One region of the Rhizobium sp. 'Codium 1' genome, then DNA from elsewhere that is predicted to be linked to it. Evidence: predicted binding sites of a transcription regulator. Region 1 holds the regulator's gene; each other region holds the start of a gene.
What was found. Region 1 encodes LexA, which represses DNA repair genes until DNA is damaged. Its sites were predicted from a motif close to TGTTCNNNNTGTGTTCNG; they were not measured.
Positions count from the first base shown of each region.

Region 1 (4,191 bases):
AACTGCCGGGAAAATTCGAGAACGGGCCCGCCGCTCTGTCCCTCATCGCGATACCGCCTATCATCTGCAGTTGCATCGTCCGTCTTCACGACGATCGCCGAGAGGCCTTCGCCACGGCGAAAGCGGAAGGCGAGATCGCGTGCGACAAACACATTGCCGATGCGTGCAGCCTCAAGGCAGTCTTCTCGGCTGCCGACGGCCAGGGGCTCCAGATAGGTATCATCTGCAAAAAAGACGCAGGCGTTCTCGGTCCCAAACGGATGGCGGGCATCGGCCGCAACCGTGAAGCCGAGGCGGCTCATCCGATCGCGGGAGGTTTCGAGATCCACGACCGGGAGGACGAGATGATCGATGGCGCGGGGGGACGTGATGGGATTGGACATATTTCTCTCGAGTTTTGCGTCAGATTTGGGAATTGCGCGGCTGGATTGAAAGGGTTTCGAGCGTCTGGCGCAATGCGTCGATTTGCTGCCGCGCTTCGCGCAATTCCTTCAGTACCTGTTCGTCGATCTTGTGATGAAGGGCCAGAACCTCGATCTCTGCCTTGAGGTTGATCTCATAATCCTTTGCCGCCATGAACCGATCGCGCTCGGCCTGACGGTTCTGGCTCATCATGATGATCGGGGCCTGGATCGCGGCCAGCATGGACAGGAGAAGGTTGAGGAAGATGAACGGATAAGGGTCGAGGGAGCGCGTCGCGAGAACCACGGTGTTGAGAACCACCCAGGCCACGAAAAGCACCATGAAGGCGATGATGAAGCCCCAGGAGCCACCCACCCTCGCAATGCCGTCTGCCAATCGTTGCCCGACGGTCGCATGGGCTAGGAAATCCTCGCCGGCATTGGTCGAAACCGTGCGGCGCTCCCGAGCCCGCTTCAGCACCTTCTTTTCCGCAGAAGAGAGATCGGATTGCGTCTTCCCCAAAACGAGTTTTTCAATGTCCTTGAGCATTCGTCTTATTCCCCGAGAAAGGTCCGCTGGCCTTTGAGAGTATCCGCTCTTTGCATTGCAGCGGTACAAAATCGGACTGTTTCATGACCTGCACATCAGGCCATCGCATTTTCTCACCGGCTCTTCACGAAAATTTATCCCCTTGCGGAACACAAATGGAACAGATAGTGTCTGTTCTGTATTTGTTTCACCTCAGGGGCACCGCATATGCTGACGCGCAAGCAACAGGAACTGCTTCTCTTCATCCACGAGCGGATGAAAGAATCGGGCGTCCCGCCTTCCTTCGACGAGATGAAGGACGCGCTGGATCTCGCATCGAAATCCGGCATCCATCGACTGATCACGGCGCTCGAGGAACGCGGCTTCATCCGCCGGTTGCCGAATCGAGCTCGCGCCCTTGAGGTTATCAAACTGCCGGAAGCCTATTCTCCGAGCATGCAGCCCCGTCGCGGTTTTGCCCCGAGCGTGATCGAAGGCAGTCTTGGCAAGGCACCGCCAGCGCCAGCACTCACCAAACAGCCGGTTGAAGACAGGAGTTCTTCTATCTCGGTTCCCGTCATGGGCCGTATTGCGGCTGGCGTACCGATCTCTGCAATCCAGAACAATACGCATGACATTACCGTGCCGGCCGAGATGATCGGCTCCGGTGATCACTACGCCCTCGAGGTGAAGGGCGATTCGATGATCGAAGCCGGGATTCTCGACGGTGATACCGTCATCATCCGCAATGCGTCCAATGCCAATCCCGGGGACATCATCGTGGCGCTCGTCGACGACGAGGAAGCAACATTGAAGCGGTTCCGCCGGCGTGGCGCGTCGATCGCGCTGGAGGCCGCCAATCCGGCCTATGAAACGCGAATCTTCCCGCCGGATCGGGTCAAGATCCAGGGCAAGCTGGTCGGCCTCATCCGCCGCTATCACTGAGCGTCAGCTGTCGGTGACAGTGGTTGCGCCGTCATCCGGCTTTCTGATGCTTGGGGGATGGTGTGTTCGTCTGCCGCTGATGCCGTGCGCCAGTCGTAGAGGCGGTGTTGCGTCCACGGTCTCGGCTTCCCCTCGAAAGATGTTCTGATCACCAGGTGCTGCGGCGCGTCTGCAAGGCCGGAAATTTCGACAGCGCCGGTGGCCCTGAGGCTGCTTTGTGACAGAAGCGCCGCGCCCGAGCGGCAGGCGGTCAATCGCGTGCGAGCCGCCAGAACGACGACATCGGCAAGGTCGCAGCCAACCCCGACCAGGTCGGGACGGTCGAGGGTCATCAGCAGTTTCCCCGTGTCCATCCGGGCGACGCAGACCTGCTTGATGCAGGTGAAGCGGTCCATCCTGGCAGATTTGGTCAACTGATCGAGAAGCGTTGCAGCAGCCGATCGCTGCGCTGCGCTCCAGGTCTCTCCGGTTCGCCAGTCAGGTGGCGCTGGCAATTCGCCAATCGTAAGCATTAGGGGCGGCATCGTCGTCTCGACATCCAGCACCGGTCGCCATTGGTCGAAGATGAAGGCCGGCGGCCGAGTTCGATTGGTGGCGAGGGTCCGTGCGGCGCCGTCACCGCTCCAGAGCGCCACCAGTCGCGCATCCTCGCTGATCATCAGTTCACCGGGCTCCTGTCTCGGCCCGAGCCATGTCGCAACGAGCGTCACCGCGATCAGGACGGTTCCTGCATGTCTGAGACTGCTGCGAAACAGCGTCAGCAGGAGCATGCCGGTGATCGTTCCGAGCATGAACCAGCCGGGAAGGCGCGGAAAGACGTAACCTCCACCCCAGCTGGAAACCATGTAGGCGACATGCAGAACCAGTTCGAGCCCCTGCCCCATGATCCAGAAGAAGGGCGCGTCAAGACCGAAGGGCATGAGCAGCATGGCAATGAAGCCTGCCGGCATGACCACCAGCGAAATCAGCGGCATGGCGGCGAGGTTGGCTTCAAGTCCATGGGTCGACAGGCGGTGAAAATGGGTGATGGCAAAGATCGCAGTGGCCAGTCCGCCGATCAGGGATGTCGCCAGAGTACCGCCGATGAGTTTTCCGCCGCCCGCAGCAACGCGCAGGCCGAGTGACCGTATCGGCGGCAGGATGGCGCGTGGCCGGGAGCGCCAGCCGGCATAGCCGGCGATCAGGCCGGCAGTGGCCGCAAAGGACATCTGGAAACTCGGCCCCATCACAGCCGAAGGCTGTACGACAAGAATGGCTGTTGCAGCCAGGGCCAGGTTGCGCAGGCTGACGGCCGGACGGTCGAAGAGAACTGCAGCCAGCATGATGGCGGTCATCAGATAGGCACGCAGCGCGGAGACCTGATAGCCGGAAATGAGCACATAGCCGGTCGTGGCAATCAACGCGCCCGCAGCCGCGATCTTCTTGATCGGATGTCGCTCGGCCAGCGCCGGCACGAGGCTGAGCAGACCGCGCAGGCCGACGAAAAATATGCCGGCGGCGAGGGCCATGTTGAGACCCGAGATTGCGGTGATATGGGCAAGGCCCGAAACCCGAAGCGCCTCGGTCGCAGCGGTCGACATGGAGCGACGCTCTCCCGTGATGATCGAGGCGGCAAAGGCGCCAGGATCGCCTGGAATGACTGAGCGGATGCGATTCGAGATCCGGTCCCGCAGGGAGAACAATGCCGCATCGAAGCGCGCGACCAACCCGGCTCCATTATCCTCTTCGGCCAGCTTCGCCTGAGGCGGACCGAGAAAGAAACCGACAGCGCCGATCCCAGAGAAATAGCTTTGAAAGGCAAAGTCGTTCAGACCGGGCAAGGCGGGACCCGACGGTGGCGAGAGCCGCGCCCGCCCGCTCAGCCAGTCGCCGATCGCAGCCGGTGCATGTTTGCTGCGTGCCAGCAGAGTGACCCTTTCAGGCGGCCGCCGCACGGTAGGCTCCACCGTCCCCGTCAGCCTCAGCGTATAGCGCCACTCGCCGGCCGCGCCTTGCTCCCTGCGCTCGACGATACCGGTCACGGTGGTGACGAGCGGCTGGTCGATGATGACGGTCGAAACGCGCCTCGCCTCCCACTCCGCAAGCAGCATGCCCACGACAGCAAGGCAGACGCTCCAGAGAATCAGAGTTGACGCCGTGTCCCGCGTCGACCGCGACAGCGCAAACAGGAGAGCAAGCACAAGCGGAGCAAGGACCGGCGCCAAGGGTGGACTCGACCAAGAAAACCAGATTGCAGCGCCGGCGCCGAGGCACACCGGGACAAAGTGGAAGAAATGCCCGTAACTGATCTCCTGCGTGAGGCGCTCGCCAACATAG
Region 1 covers NZ_JAJGPW010000004.1:28,270-32,460, reverse strand. The annotation lists gene LJE98_RS11780 (VOC family protein) at 1-383, opposite strand, end outside; gene LJE98_RS11775 (DUF1003 domain-containing protein) at 403-951, opposite strand; gene lexA (transcriptional repressor LexA) at 1,159-1,875, shown strand; gene LJE98_RS11765 (ComEC/Rec2 family competence protein) at 1,869-4,079, opposite strand.

Region 2 (4,191 bases), on a different contig from region 1:
TTTAACAGTCGGGCTCACGTGAACTTAGGAGCTTGCTGGTAGCGTCCCCTGCGATTTGAGAGGGGGAAAACATGGCTTTGAAGCTTCTTTTGGCGGGAATGGCGAGTGCTGCACTGATGGCGCCGCACCGCCGTATGGATGAGCAGGCGCCTGTAGTCGCCGCCAATGGTGATCACCTGGCGCTCAAGGCAGCGCCCATCAACGCGGACTGGATCATTCGCGGCACGCCGCTCGCGCGTATCGGGGAGCATTCGCAAAGCACCGACGAGGCGAGCCTGACGGCCGTCTGGGATTGCACCGCTGGCGAGTTCCGCTGGTTCTTCGGCTGGGACGAAACAGTGGTCATCCAGGAAGGCGAAGTGCATGTCACCGGCGAGGACGGAAGCCAGCGCATGCTGAGGGCAGGCGACATCGCTTACTTCCGCCAGGGTACCTGGTCGACGTGGCGGGTCGACAATTACGTCCGCAAGGTTGCCTTCCTGCGAAAACCCTTCCCCGGACCGCTCGCCACACTCTACCGGATCCGCAACGCGCTGAGGCGTGGTAAGTATTCCGCACTCTGACCTGAAACCTCGTTCAGCAAAATTGAGGCCGCGCGGCGTTGCTATCCCCCGCCGCACGGCCTAAATCTCCGAGACTTTCCGAACGGAGACAGACCCCATGGCGAAGATTACCAATGTCACGGTCCAGATGGACCATGTATCCACGATCAACATCGCGGGCGACTCCACCTTCGCCATGAGCCTGGAAGCGCAGGCGCGCGGCTACAAGCTTTTCCACTACACGCCGGAGCGCCTGTCGATGCGCGACGGCAAGGTTTATGCGACCGTCGAGCCGATGGAACTGCGCGACGTCAAGGGCGACCACTTCACCCTCGGCGCCGCCGAGCGGGTGGATCTCTCGTCCATGGACGTGGTGCTGCTGCGCCAGGATCCGCCTTTCGACATGGCCTATATCACCGCCACCCACCTGCTCGAGCGCATCCACCCCCAAACGCTCGTCGTCAACGATCCGGCCTGGGTGCGCAATTCGCCGGAAAAGATCTTCGTCACCGAGTTCGCTGACCTGATGCCGCCGACATTGATCACGAAGGATCCGGCCGAGATCGCCCGCTTCCGCGAGGAGCAGGGCGACATCATCCTGAAGCCGCTTTACGGCAATGGCGGCGCCGGCGTCTTCCACTCGACGCGCGACGACCGCAATTTCTCCTCGCTGATGGAAATGTTCGGCCAGATGTTCCGCGAGCCGTTCATCGCTCAGGGCTATCTGCCGGCCGTCCGCAAGGGCGACAAGCGTATCATCCTCGTTGATGGCGAGCCGGTGGGCGCAATCAACCGGGTACCCGCCGAACACGACGCCCGGTCCAACATGCATGCCGGCGGAAGACCGGAGCCGACCGAACTGACGGCGCGCGAGCGGGAAATCTGCGCCCGCATCGGACCGGCCCTGCGTGAACGCGGCTTCCTGCTCGTTGGCATCGACGTCATCGGCGACTACATGACCGAGATCAACGTCACATCGCCGACCGGCATCCGCGAAGTGAAGAAGTTCGGCGGCGCCGACATAGCGGCCCTTCTCTGGGATGCAATCGAGCGCAAGCGCACCTGACCGACTGAAACCCCGCTGGAAGTTCCAGGCCTGTCCGGATTGCCCCGACGGTTGCAACCTAACGCCATCTGAAGATGCGACTGTTCCGCAAATGTTCTTGCGCATCATCGCCTCCTATGCGAGATTGTTCCTGTCGCCACACGCAATATGAAGTTGCACCGGCGGTTTCAGGTCGATCGGCGAGGGCGGGCAATGGTAGCGCGTATCAGTACGGTTGCATTCCAGGGTATTGAGGGCGTGCCTGTCGAGGTTCAGGTCATGGTCGCGCCCGGCAAGACGGGCATGCAGATCGTCGGTCTGCCCGACAAGGCGGTGGCCGAGAGCCGCGAGCGCGTTCAGGCGGCGCTGCACGCTTCCGGTCTGGCACTGCCGGCCAAGCGGGTGACGGTCAATCTGGCGCCGGCGGACCTTCCCAAGGAAGGCTCGCATTTCGACTTGCCCATCGCGCTCGGCCTCATGGCCGCACTCGGCGCGATCCCCGGGGACGCGCTATCCGGCTTCCTGGTTATCGGCGAGCTGAACCTGGATGGCACCATCGCCCCGATCGCCGGCGCATTGCCGGCAGCGATCAGTGCCAATGCCATGGACAAGGGGCTGATCTGCCCGGCCGATAGCGGCGCGGAAGCGGCCTGGGCCGGCAGCGAGGTCGATATCCTCGCCCCGCGCAGCCTGATCGCGCTCGCCAATCATTTCCGGGGGACGCAGGTGCTCACCCGACCGGAGCCTTCGGTGCGGGCACCCGCCGCCAATCTGCCTGATCTCGCCGACATCAAGGGGCAGGAAAGCGCCAAGCGCGCGCTGGAAGTGGCCGCTGCCGGCGGTCACAATCTGCTTTTCGTCGGCCCGCCCGGTTCGGGAAAGTCGATGCTGGCGGCGCGTCTGCCCTCCATCCTCCCGCCGCTGTCGCCGTCCGAACTGCTCGAAGTGTCGATGATCCATTCCATTGCCGGCCAGCTCTCCGGCGGCAAGCTCTCCGATCGGCGGCCGTTCCGCACGCCGCATCACTCGGCCACCATGGCAGCCCTTGTCGGAGGCGGCCTGCGGGCAAAGCCCGGTGAAGCCTCGCTCGCCCATCACGGCATCCTGTTCCTCGACGAATTGCCGGAATTTGCGCCGCCGGTGCTCGATGCCTTGCGCCAGCCGCTCGAGAATGGCGCATGCATCATCGCCCGCGCCAACCACCGCGTCTCCTATCCCTCCGATTTCCAGCTGGTCGCCGCGATGAATCCCTGCCGCTGCGGCATGGCGGGGGAGCCGGGTCATGTCTGCGCCCGCGGGATCCGCTGTCAGGCCGAATATCAGGGCCGCATTTCCGGGCCATTGATGGACCGCATCGATATCCGCATCGACGTTCCCGCGGTCTCTGCCAGCGATTTGATCCGGCCGCGAACGGCCGAAAGCAGCGTAGAGGTGGCCAGGCGCGTCGCTGCGGCCCGCGCCCGGCAGCGGGATCGTTTCGAAAGGCTTGGTCTCGCAGTCAGCACCAATGCCCGCTGCTCGACGGCCTTGATCGAAACGCTGGCCGAACCGGATGCCTCGGGCCTCCAGCTCTTGCGTGATGCGGCCGACAAGTTCCGCTTCTCGGCGCGTGGATACCACAGAGTGCTGAAGGTCGCCCGGACGCTTGCCGACCTCGACGGCGCTGAAATCCTGGGGCGCATTCACTTGGCCGAAGCGATCTCCTACCGCATCGCGTCCGAGAGGCTTGCAACGGCAGCCTGATGTGGAGGCCGGGCAGGACGGCGATAGAGCCTCAATGCTCGGCGGGCGGCCCTTCTGTCGGGCGCAACATGTCGACCGGCAGCATCATGCGGATCACCGCACCCGTTTCCGGATAGGTGATTTCGGTCTGTCCGCGCACGCCGGCAATGACGCGTTTCATCAGCGTCGAGCCGAAGCCGCCGCCGCCGGCCAGGGGTGGGGAGGGGACCGGTCCGCCGCTCTCGCGCCAGGTGATCACCAGTTGCTCGGCCGGTTCTGCATGTGTCTCGACCGACCAGTCGAGGGCGACGTGGCCGCCCTGCACGCTGAGTGCCCCATATTTCGCGGCATTCGTTCCGAGTTCGTGCAGGATGAGACTGAGCACGACAACGGTCTGGCCGCCGATCGGGACGCGCGGTCCGCTGGCGGAAAAGCGCGGCGTGCCGACAATGGCGAAGGGTTCGAGCGCCTGGAAGACGACGCTTTGCAGCGAGGCGTCTTCGCCTTCGCGCAAGCCTCGCAACAAAAGGTTGGACCGGCCAAGCGCGGTCAGCCGGTCGCGCAGCCGCGCGGCGAGCTCGTCGGCGCTGGAGGCGTTCTTGAGCGAGAGGCTGATGATCGCGTTGATGGTGGCGAAGATGTTCTTGAGCCGATGGTCGAGCTCCTGCGCCATCACCTCCTGCTGTTCGGCAAGCCGCTGGATCTCCTCGCGCGTGGTCATCTCCTGGCGATAGGCCCTCGTGACGAGATAGATTAGTGTCAGGTCGGTCGCCACCACAAACAGGTAAAGCCCCATGGCGAGAAGCGTCCCCATGGAAAAATCGAACCGTCCGGGGCTGATGAAGAAATACCAGGCCGAAATGCCGGATAGTGCCGCCACCA
Region 2 covers NZ_JAJGPW010000001.1:774,964-779,154, reverse strand. The annotation lists gene LJE98_RS03700 (cupin domain-containing protein) at 72-563, shown strand; gene gshB (glutathione synthase) at 661-1,608, shown strand; gene LJE98_RS03690 (YifB family Mg chelatase-like AAA ATPase) at 1,801-3,330, shown strand; gene LJE98_RS03685 (HWE histidine kinase domain-containing protein) at 3,362-4,191, opposite strand, start outside.
Region 2: a site for LexA is predicted at 1,690-1,707, ahead of LJE98_RS03690 (YifB family Mg chelatase-like AAA ATPase). Genes of this name have one in related genera too.

Region 3 (4,191 bases), on a different contig from region 1:
AAGCTCGCCGGCGGGCCGTCCGGAACGGCGGACATCACCTCGACCTGTTCGGGACGATCGAGCAGGCGCAAGGGGCGCAGGCCTCGAACCGGTCTCGCGACCACTTCTGTTCGCGCTGGCGGACGGTCGAGTTCCTTCAGCGCATCGGTGGTCGGTGCATGGATCGACGCTCTCTCCGGCCAATGGCTGGCAAGCGGCACGGGCAGACGGAGTGCGCGTTCACCCAAACGGGCCGAAACCTGATCGAGGAACCGCGTGAGGTCTTCGCGATTGTCCTCCTCGCTGGCAAGTTCGGCCTGGCTTGTGTCGTAAGTCTCGCTCAGGAGAACATTGAGGCGGACGAGTTCGAAGCCGAAACCAGCCTCGAGATCGTCGTGCAGGACAGAAAGTCGCTCCTCGAACAGTGCCTTGATGCGCGCGATGTCGCGCAAGGGAGCCGAGGCGCCGACCTCGATGCGGAAGACCCGGCCGTCGACCCGGAAGACGAGAAGCTCAAACAGCCGGCCCCCTTCGCCACGGGCCTCCAGCGAGGTCTTCAGGCCCGCAGCGAGGCGACCGGCGAGATCGATTACCTGATCCTCTGTCATGATCGGTTCCGCGAGCCGTCGTTCGGCCGACAGCAGCGGCAGATGGCGCCTGGGTGAGATCGGCTCACCCTCGCGTCCAAGGGCCTGGTCGAGGCGGAGCATCGGTTCCCGCCCGAAACGGCGGGTGATCGGCGGTCGCGGAGCCGCGAGAAGGTCGCCAACCGTCTTCAGGCCGACACGGGCGAGATCCATCACTGTTTGGGATTGGAGCCGCAGAGCGACGGTCGGCAGGGGGGCGAGCGCTGCCGAGGACTCTGAGGCTGCAATATGCCTCGGGCCGCCAAAGCGGCTGCAGGCACGGGCCAGACCCGGCGTCGGACCAACCGAGATGCGGACGGCAAGGCCGAAGGCGGTCAGGCGGCGATCTACATCCTCGACCAGCCTTTCTTCGCCGCCGAAGAGATGCGCGCAGCCGGTGATATCAAGCATCAGGCCGTCGTCGCCGTCCAGCGCCACCAGCGGTGTATAACGGTCGCACCAGTCGGCGACGGCGCCGAGCAGTGCGCGGTCTGCGGCAGGATCCGCCTCCACCACATCGAGGCTCGGACAAATGGCACGGGCTTCCGCCAGTCCCTGGCCGGTCCGAAGGCCAAAGCTTTCCGCCGTTTCATCCAGTGCCGTGATGCGCATGGCATTGGCGATCCGGCCGGCACAGGCCAGCGGGGGACGTTCAGGATGCGCGGTCGAGGCGTGGAGCAAACGCCAGGAGAGACCCCAGCGCCGCCTGGCGATGCGGTCGGTCGGAAGCTTTGGGAAAAAGAGCGACAGAATGCGGCGATCCGAGGCCGGATGGTTGGAACTGTTCGAAAAGGTGAAGGCGGCGGTCATCGGAATTCCACTCCAGAATGAGTTCGGGTGAGCCCGGGATGCGGGATTTCTCAGGGGTGATGCGAAAGACGGGAGACCCGATGCTGCCGCTTAGCAGGGATCCGTCGGCGAGATGGCGCGCCGCCGCCGGCGCGGGTTCGACAGACAGGCGAAGAAAAGCGCTGGAAGCCTCTTCCTCGCCGGCCTGGCGGAGGATCAGAAGCCTTCCACCGGTAGCACGCGCCTTGAGACTCAGGCGCCGGCTCTCGGTGAGGCCGAATTTCTTTGGATTGCCGTGCACTTCGAGAAGCACGGTGGAAAAGGCGCGCGAGGTGAGGGCTGCCTCGGCGAGCCACAACGCATCCTCGATGCGGCGCGGCAGGGCATGAACCAGTCCGGCAGTTGACATGCCGAAGTCGTGGAGGCCGGGTGCATAGGCAAGGCCGGCTTCGCGCACGACATGGGGGTCGGCGACCAAGAGCAGGCGCTGCCTTGCCTTCGCGTTCTTTTCCGCAGCCATGAGGGCAAGGGCCAGGCCGAAGCCGGCCACAGAGCCTGCCTGCTGTAACCGGAGACCCCTGAGTTCGACCAAAGTACCCGGGGCAAGGATTTCGTCCATCATGCCATCAAAGAGCCCCTGTCTCTCCAGCCTCTCCTCTGGTGTCGCTTCACCTGCCTCCGGGTGTAGGCCGGCTGTCAGGCGTGCGGCATGGTCCGGCTTTCCCTCGATCCGGGCAATTGCCTCTCGCAAGGCAAAAAGCGTCTCCCGCGCCTGAGGGCCCTCGCCCATGACGATCTCTCCTGATGAATTGTTCTCTATTTGTTCCTATGGATTCCAGAGCTTTGCGCGAGAGTCAACCCGATTCAAATGAGAATTTATTCCTCTGTTGAATTCACTCTCGAAATGCCGCTGCAAACATCCTATATCTGCGGTCAGTAAGGAGTATTCATGGCCCGCATAGACCAGAGCGAGGATTGGCATGAACGGCACGCCCCGACGATCAGCACGTTCGAGTCGCTGGCGATTGAGGCCTATGGCCACCTGCCGCAAGAATTCCGCGACCTGAGCAAGGATCTCATCATCGAGATCACCGACTTTCCGACGGATGAAGTGTTCGAAGACATGGCGCTCGAAACGCCTTTCGACCTTCTGGGCCTCTTCGAGGGTCAGGGTCTGTCCGAGCGATTTTCCATGGAAACGGGCACGATGCCGAACCGGATCACGCTCTATCGCCGGCCGATCCTCGACTATTGGGCCGAGAACGAGGAGACGCTGGGTGACATCATCACTCATGTGCTGATCCACGAAATCGGCCATCATTTCGGCCTGTCCGACGATGATATGGAGCGGATCGAGGAAAGCGCCGAAGAGGCTGCATCCGCCGAACGGTGAAATCGCGCCGCGATTCCGGGATGTTTGTGGATCGCCGCCACTACAGGCTCCATTTCTTTGCGGCTGATATTTCCCTGTGCGCCAGCGAAGCCATCTCAGGATCCCTGTGCAAAACGGGCTCGATAAGCTGCAGGGCTTGTGGAGAGGCGGGTGCGAAAATGGTGACGCAGCGTCGCCGGCGTGCCGAAGCCCGCGGCGACTGCAATGTCATCGAGCGACAGCCTTGCCTGCCGTTCCAGAAGATCGCAGGCGTGGCGCAGCCTGCGGGCAAGCAGAAACTCCCCCGGGCTCGTGCCGGTCGCGTCACGGAACCGGCGCTGGAATGTCCGTGTACTCATGCCGGCCCGTGCAGCCATTTCGGCGAGCGTCACCTCACGCTGCAGATTGGCGTCGATCCAGTCGATCAGGGGGCTGAGCCGTTGACCCTCGCGCTCCTGCGGCACCGGCCTGACGATGAATTGTGCCTGGCCGCCTTCCCGATGAGGGGGAACCACGAGGCGCCGGGCGACGCTGTTGGCCGCCTCTGCGCCAAAATCGCGGCGGACGACATGCAGGCAGAGATCAATGCCGGCCGCGCTTCCGGCGGCGGTCAGGATCTCACCCTCATCGACATAGAGCACATCCGGATCGAGGCGGATTTCGGGATGGCGTGCCGCAATCGCATCGGCATAGCGCCAATGCGTGGTGGCACGGCGACCGTCGAGCAGTCCGGTGGCGGCAAGCACTGCAACACCGGAGCAAAGTGACATCAGCCGGGCGCCTCGGCTATACGCGGCGCGCAAGGCCTGAAGCAGCGTCTTCGGGACAGGCTCGTCGATCCCACGCCAGCCGGGCACGACGATCAGATCCGCTTCTTCGAGGAGCGCCAACCCGCCGGTTGCCATCACGGTCAGTCCGCCGGCTGCGCGCAAAGGTCCGGCTTCGATGGCTGCCGTCGCATGACGATACCAGCCTTCCCCCATTTCGGGTCGTGCGAGACCGAAGACTTCCGCGGCGACGCCGAATTCGAAGGTGCAGAGGCCATCATAGGCCAGCGTCACGACGCGTGGGCCGATGAGCGGCGAGATGGCGAAAGGCGAAGTCTGCCGTGGGTCTTCGGACAGAGGCGCATCGATCGACCCGTCAGTTCCGTACCCGTCTGCGTCGTTACCGCGATGATGTTGCGCCATTGGCGTGATCTTTACGCATGTTGTCATTCAAGCCAGTTTCATCAAAGCTGGCAAAAATGCAACGTTCTTTCATCGTTCGAATGAAAGGATGCTGCCATGTCGAGCCTTGTGAGTGAAATCCCCGCTGCCGAACCTGCCCTCGTTGCTGCGCACTATGCTGCAAGGCTTTCCTTCGAAACCGATTGCTGGGATGTGCACGAATCCCTCAGCCGGGGTGATCCCGACTTCGTGCTGC
Region 3 covers NZ_JAJGPW010000003.1:287,329-291,519, reverse strand. The annotation lists gene LJE98_RS10820 (Y-family DNA polymerase) at 1-1,217, opposite strand, end outside; gene LJE98_RS10815 (ImuA family protein) at 1,258-2,184, opposite strand; gene LJE98_RS10810 (metallopeptidase family protein) at 2,344-2,787, shown strand; gene ftrA (transcriptional regulator FtrA) at 2,883-3,956, opposite strand; gene LJE98_RS10800 (rhodanese-like domain-containing protein) at 4,053-4,191, shown strand, end outside.
Region 3: a site for LexA is predicted at 2,205-2,222, ahead of LJE98_RS10815 (ImuA family protein). Genes of this name have one in related genera too.

Region 4 (4,191 bases), 290 kb from region 1:
AAGTTCATCTTCGTGTCGGGCTACGCCGAGGACGCGTTTGCCCGCAATCTGCCGGCGGATGCCAAGTTCGGCTTCCTGCCCAAGCCCTTCTCGCTGAAGCAACTCGCCGTCGCCGTGCGCGAAATGCTGGATGGCGAAGGCTGAGGTCTTCCATAGGCCTATGGACTATCGCAGACTGAAAGAACCCGCCGGATCGCTCCGGCGGGTTCTTCTTTCTCTCGGGTCATCCCGACTGTCAGCCGTTCATGGCGACGGCGATCTCGGCGGCGAGGCGCGCATTGTTTTCGACGAGTGCGATATTGGTCTTGAGCGAACGTCCACCTGTCAGGTGGAAGATGTTGTCGAGCAAATAGGGGGTGACCTGCTTGCCGGCGATCTCGTCGCGCTCGGCATTTGCAAGTGCGCGGCTGATGTAGATTTCCATCTCTTCGCGTGGGATCTCGTCGGATTCCGGAACCGGATTGGCGATGAGCATACCGCCGTCGATGCCGAGCTGATCCCGCATCTTCTGGAAATTCGCGATGGCCGCCGGGCTCTGCAGGTTGAGCACGCTCTTGAGGCCGGAGCTGCGCGACCAGAAGGCCGGGAAGTCCTCGCTGTCGAAGGTGACAACGGGAACGCCGCGTGTTTCGAGCACTTCCAGCGTCTTCGGGATGTCGAGAATGGCTTTAGGGCCGGCCGAGACGACGATGACGGCGGTCCGGGCGAGCTCTTCCAGGTCGGCTGAAATGTCGAAGGTCTCTTCCGCGCCGCGATGCACGCCGCCGATGCCACCGGTGGCGAAAACATGGATGCCGGCGCGATAGGCGGCGATCATGGTCGCAGCGACGGTCGTCGCTCCGTTGCGGCGCTCGGCGATCGCGAAGGCCAGATCGGCGCGCGAGAGCTTCATGACATGCTCCATCTGCGCCAGCGCTTCCAGCTCTGCCGGCTCGAGGCCGATATGCAGCACGCCCTTGATGACGGCGATGGTCGCGGGAACCGCGCCCTGCTGGCGAACGATGTCCTCGACGCTGCGGGCCATTTGCAGATTGCCGGGATAGGGCATGCCATGGGTGATGATGGTCGATTCGAGTGCCACGATCGGGGCGCCGCGCTGCTTTGCGGCGCTGACTTCACTCGAATAGGTGATCGGCAGGAGAGGAGAGATGGAACGGGTCATGGGGGGCTTCCGCTTGAAATTCAGGTTCTCATGACAGGAAACGGGCGGCTGGGACAAGTGCCAACTGGCTTGCCAGCCGCTCCTGCGACAGGTTTTCGTCGGTTGCGTTCAGTGATGCGAGGGTGATCGCGGCACTGGCGGTGCCGTGTCGCAAGGCTTCAGCGAGAGATGCGCCGGTCAGGCGCGCATCGAGGAAGCCGGCTGCAAAGGCATCGCCTGCACCGGTCACATCGGCGATTTTTTCCAGCGGCAAGGGTTCGATCAGCGCCATGCCGGTGGGATCGAAGGCGATCGTGGGACCGCTGCCGCTGGTCACAGTCCCGCCTCGGAGGCCCCTGGCGCGCAGCAGAGCCGGCCAGTCTTCCGGTCCTTCGGGCCGCTCGCCGGCAATCGCCTCGGCCTCGGCTCCGTTCATGAAGAGATGGCTGAGATGGGGAAGGGCGGCCCGGAACTTGATGACTTTCGCGGGAGAAATGGCGATGGCGGATATGCCCTTTCCGGCCGCATGGCAGGACGCCGCGAGCGTGGTCAGCGTGTCTGCCGGCAGGTTCGCATCGGTGAGGACGTGGCCCGCGAGCGCCAGGCTGTCGCGCAGCGATCGCGCCTTCAGTCGCCGTGCCGTGAAAGCGTCATACAAGGCCATGTCGGCCAGCGCGATGACCAGATTGCCGTCGCGCTCCAGAATGGCTGTGTAGCTCGGGGTCGCCCGATCCAGGAACATCACCGGCTGGTCTTCAAGGCCTGCTCGGCTGGCCGCGTCAGCCACCATCTGGCCGGCCGCATCGCCCCCCCGGGGAGCAATCAGGCGGACGGCACGACCGAGACGCGAGAGATTGCAGGCTGCATTGAAAACCCCGCCGCCGGCTTCCTCGAACCATGCGCCGGGATTGCTGGCGCCGGGCTTTGTATCCCCCAGGATGCGTGCGCGGCGGTCGATATGCGCGCCACCGATTGCCAGGATTTCGACGGTCATGTGCACCTCTCCGCGGGCCGGATTTCACGAATCGAAATCGGCAGGCCCGCTCTGTCGACGGTCCCGACAGGGCATTGTCGCGACGTCGATGCCCCGCGCGGAACATATTTCGAACATGAGTTCAAAAACGATGTGATATCAATTGCTTCGCGGAGGCTTGCAAAACAAGAACAAAAAGGGTACATGTTGCTCATCGGCGGCTTCATTGCCTATGCGGCCTCAATAACCTAAAGGTGGATCGAATGGCACAGAATTCTTTGCGGCTTGTAGAGGACAAATTGGTGGATAAAAGCAAGGCATTGGAGGCGGCGCTCTCGCAGATCGAACGGTCGTTCGGCAAGGGCTCGATCATGAAGCTCGGCGCGAACGAGAGCGTGGTCGAAGTCGAGACGGTCTCGACGGGGTCGCTCAGCCTCGACATCGCGCTCGGCATTGGCGGCCTGCCGAAGGGCCGCATCGTTGAAATTTACGGGCCGGAAAGCTCGGGCAAGACGACGCTGGCGCTGCAGACAATTGCCGAAGCCCAGAAGAAGGGCGGCATCTGCGCCTTCGTCGACGCCGAGCATGCGCTCGATCCGATCTATGCCCGAAAGCTGGGTGTCGACCTGCAGAACCTGCTGATCTCGCAGCCGGATACCGGTGAACAGGCGCTTGAAATCACTGACACGCTTGTCCGTTCCGGTGCGATCGACGTGCTGGTCGTCGATTCGGTCGCAGCGCTGACTCCGCGCGCCGAAATCGAGGGCGAAATGGGCGATAGCCTGCCTGGCATGCAGGCCCGCCTTATGAGCCAGGCGCTGCGCAAGCTCACCGCGTCGATCTCCAAGTCGAAGACGATGGTGATCTTCATCAACCAGATCCGCATGAAGATCGGCGTCATGTTCGGTTCGCCGGAAACCACGACCGGCGGTAACGCACTGAAGTTCTATGCCTCGGTTCGTCTCGACATCCGCCGCATCGGTGCGGTCAAGGATCGCGAAGAGGTCGTCGGCAACCAGACCCGCGTCAAGGTCGTCAAGAACAAGATGGCACCTCCCTTCAAGCAGGTCGAATTCGACATCATGTATGGCGAAGGCGTCTCCAAGACCGGCGAACTCGTTGATCTCGGGGTCAAGGCCGGCATCGTCGAGAAGGCGGGCGCCTGGTTCTCCTACAATAGCCAGCGTCTCGGTCAGGGGCGTGAAAATGCCAAGCTGTTCCTGCGTGACAACCCGGCAATGGCCCAGGAGATCGAGATGGCGCTGCGCCAGAATGCCGGTCTGATCGCGGAAAAATTCCTGCAGAACGGTGGGCCTGACGCCAATGACGGCGATGGTGCCGACGAGGCGTAAGCCAGTCGTCCACCTTTGTGATATTTGTCGGCCGCGTTTCCCTGGAGACGCGGCCGGTTTTCGTTGCGGCTGCTGGACAGGGAGGAAGCCGGGCGATAAAAGCCATTGATTTTGCAAATTGGCCGGCTTCCCGGCCTGAATGAAGGGCGTGACATGAGCGGTGTAAACGACATCCGGTCGACTTTTCTCGACTACTTCAAGACGAACGGTCACGAGGTCGTTTCCTCCAGTCCGCTGGTGCCGCGCAACGATCCGACGCTGATGTTCACCAATGCCGGAATGGTGCAGTTCAAGAACGTCTTTACCGGACTGGAGCAGCGTCCCTACACGACGGCCGCGACCGCGCAGAAATGCGTGCGCGCCGGCGGCAAGCACAACGACCTCGACAATGTCGGATACACCGCGCGCCACCATACCTTCTTCGAAATGCTTGGCAATTTCTCGTTCGGCGACTATTTCAAAGAACGCGCGATCGAGCTCGCCTGGAACCTGATCACCAAGGAATTCGGCATCGACCGCAACCGCCTGCTGGTGACCGTCTACCATACGGATGACGAGGCGCATGGCCTGTGGAAGAAGATCGCCGGTCTTTCGGACGACAAGATCATCCGCATCAAGACCAGCGACAATTTCTGGGCCATGGGTGACACCGGCCCCTGTGGCCCGTGTTCGGAAATCTTCTACGATCATGGCGATCATATCTGGGGTGGCCCTCCGGGTTCACC
Region 4 covers NZ_JAJGPW010000004.1:313,702-317,892, reverse strand. The annotation lists gene cckA (cell cycle histidine kinase CckA) at 1-144, shown strand, start outside; gene LJE98_RS13100 (pseudouridine-5'-phosphate glycosidase) at 236-1,162, opposite strand; gene LJE98_RS13095 (carbohydrate kinase family protein) at 1,191-2,135, opposite strand; gene recA (recombinase RecA) at 2,378-3,466, shown strand; gene alaS (alanine--tRNA ligase) at 3,620-4,191, shown strand, end outside.
Region 4: a site for LexA is predicted at 2,234-2,251, ahead of recA (recombinase RecA). Genes of this name have one in related genera too.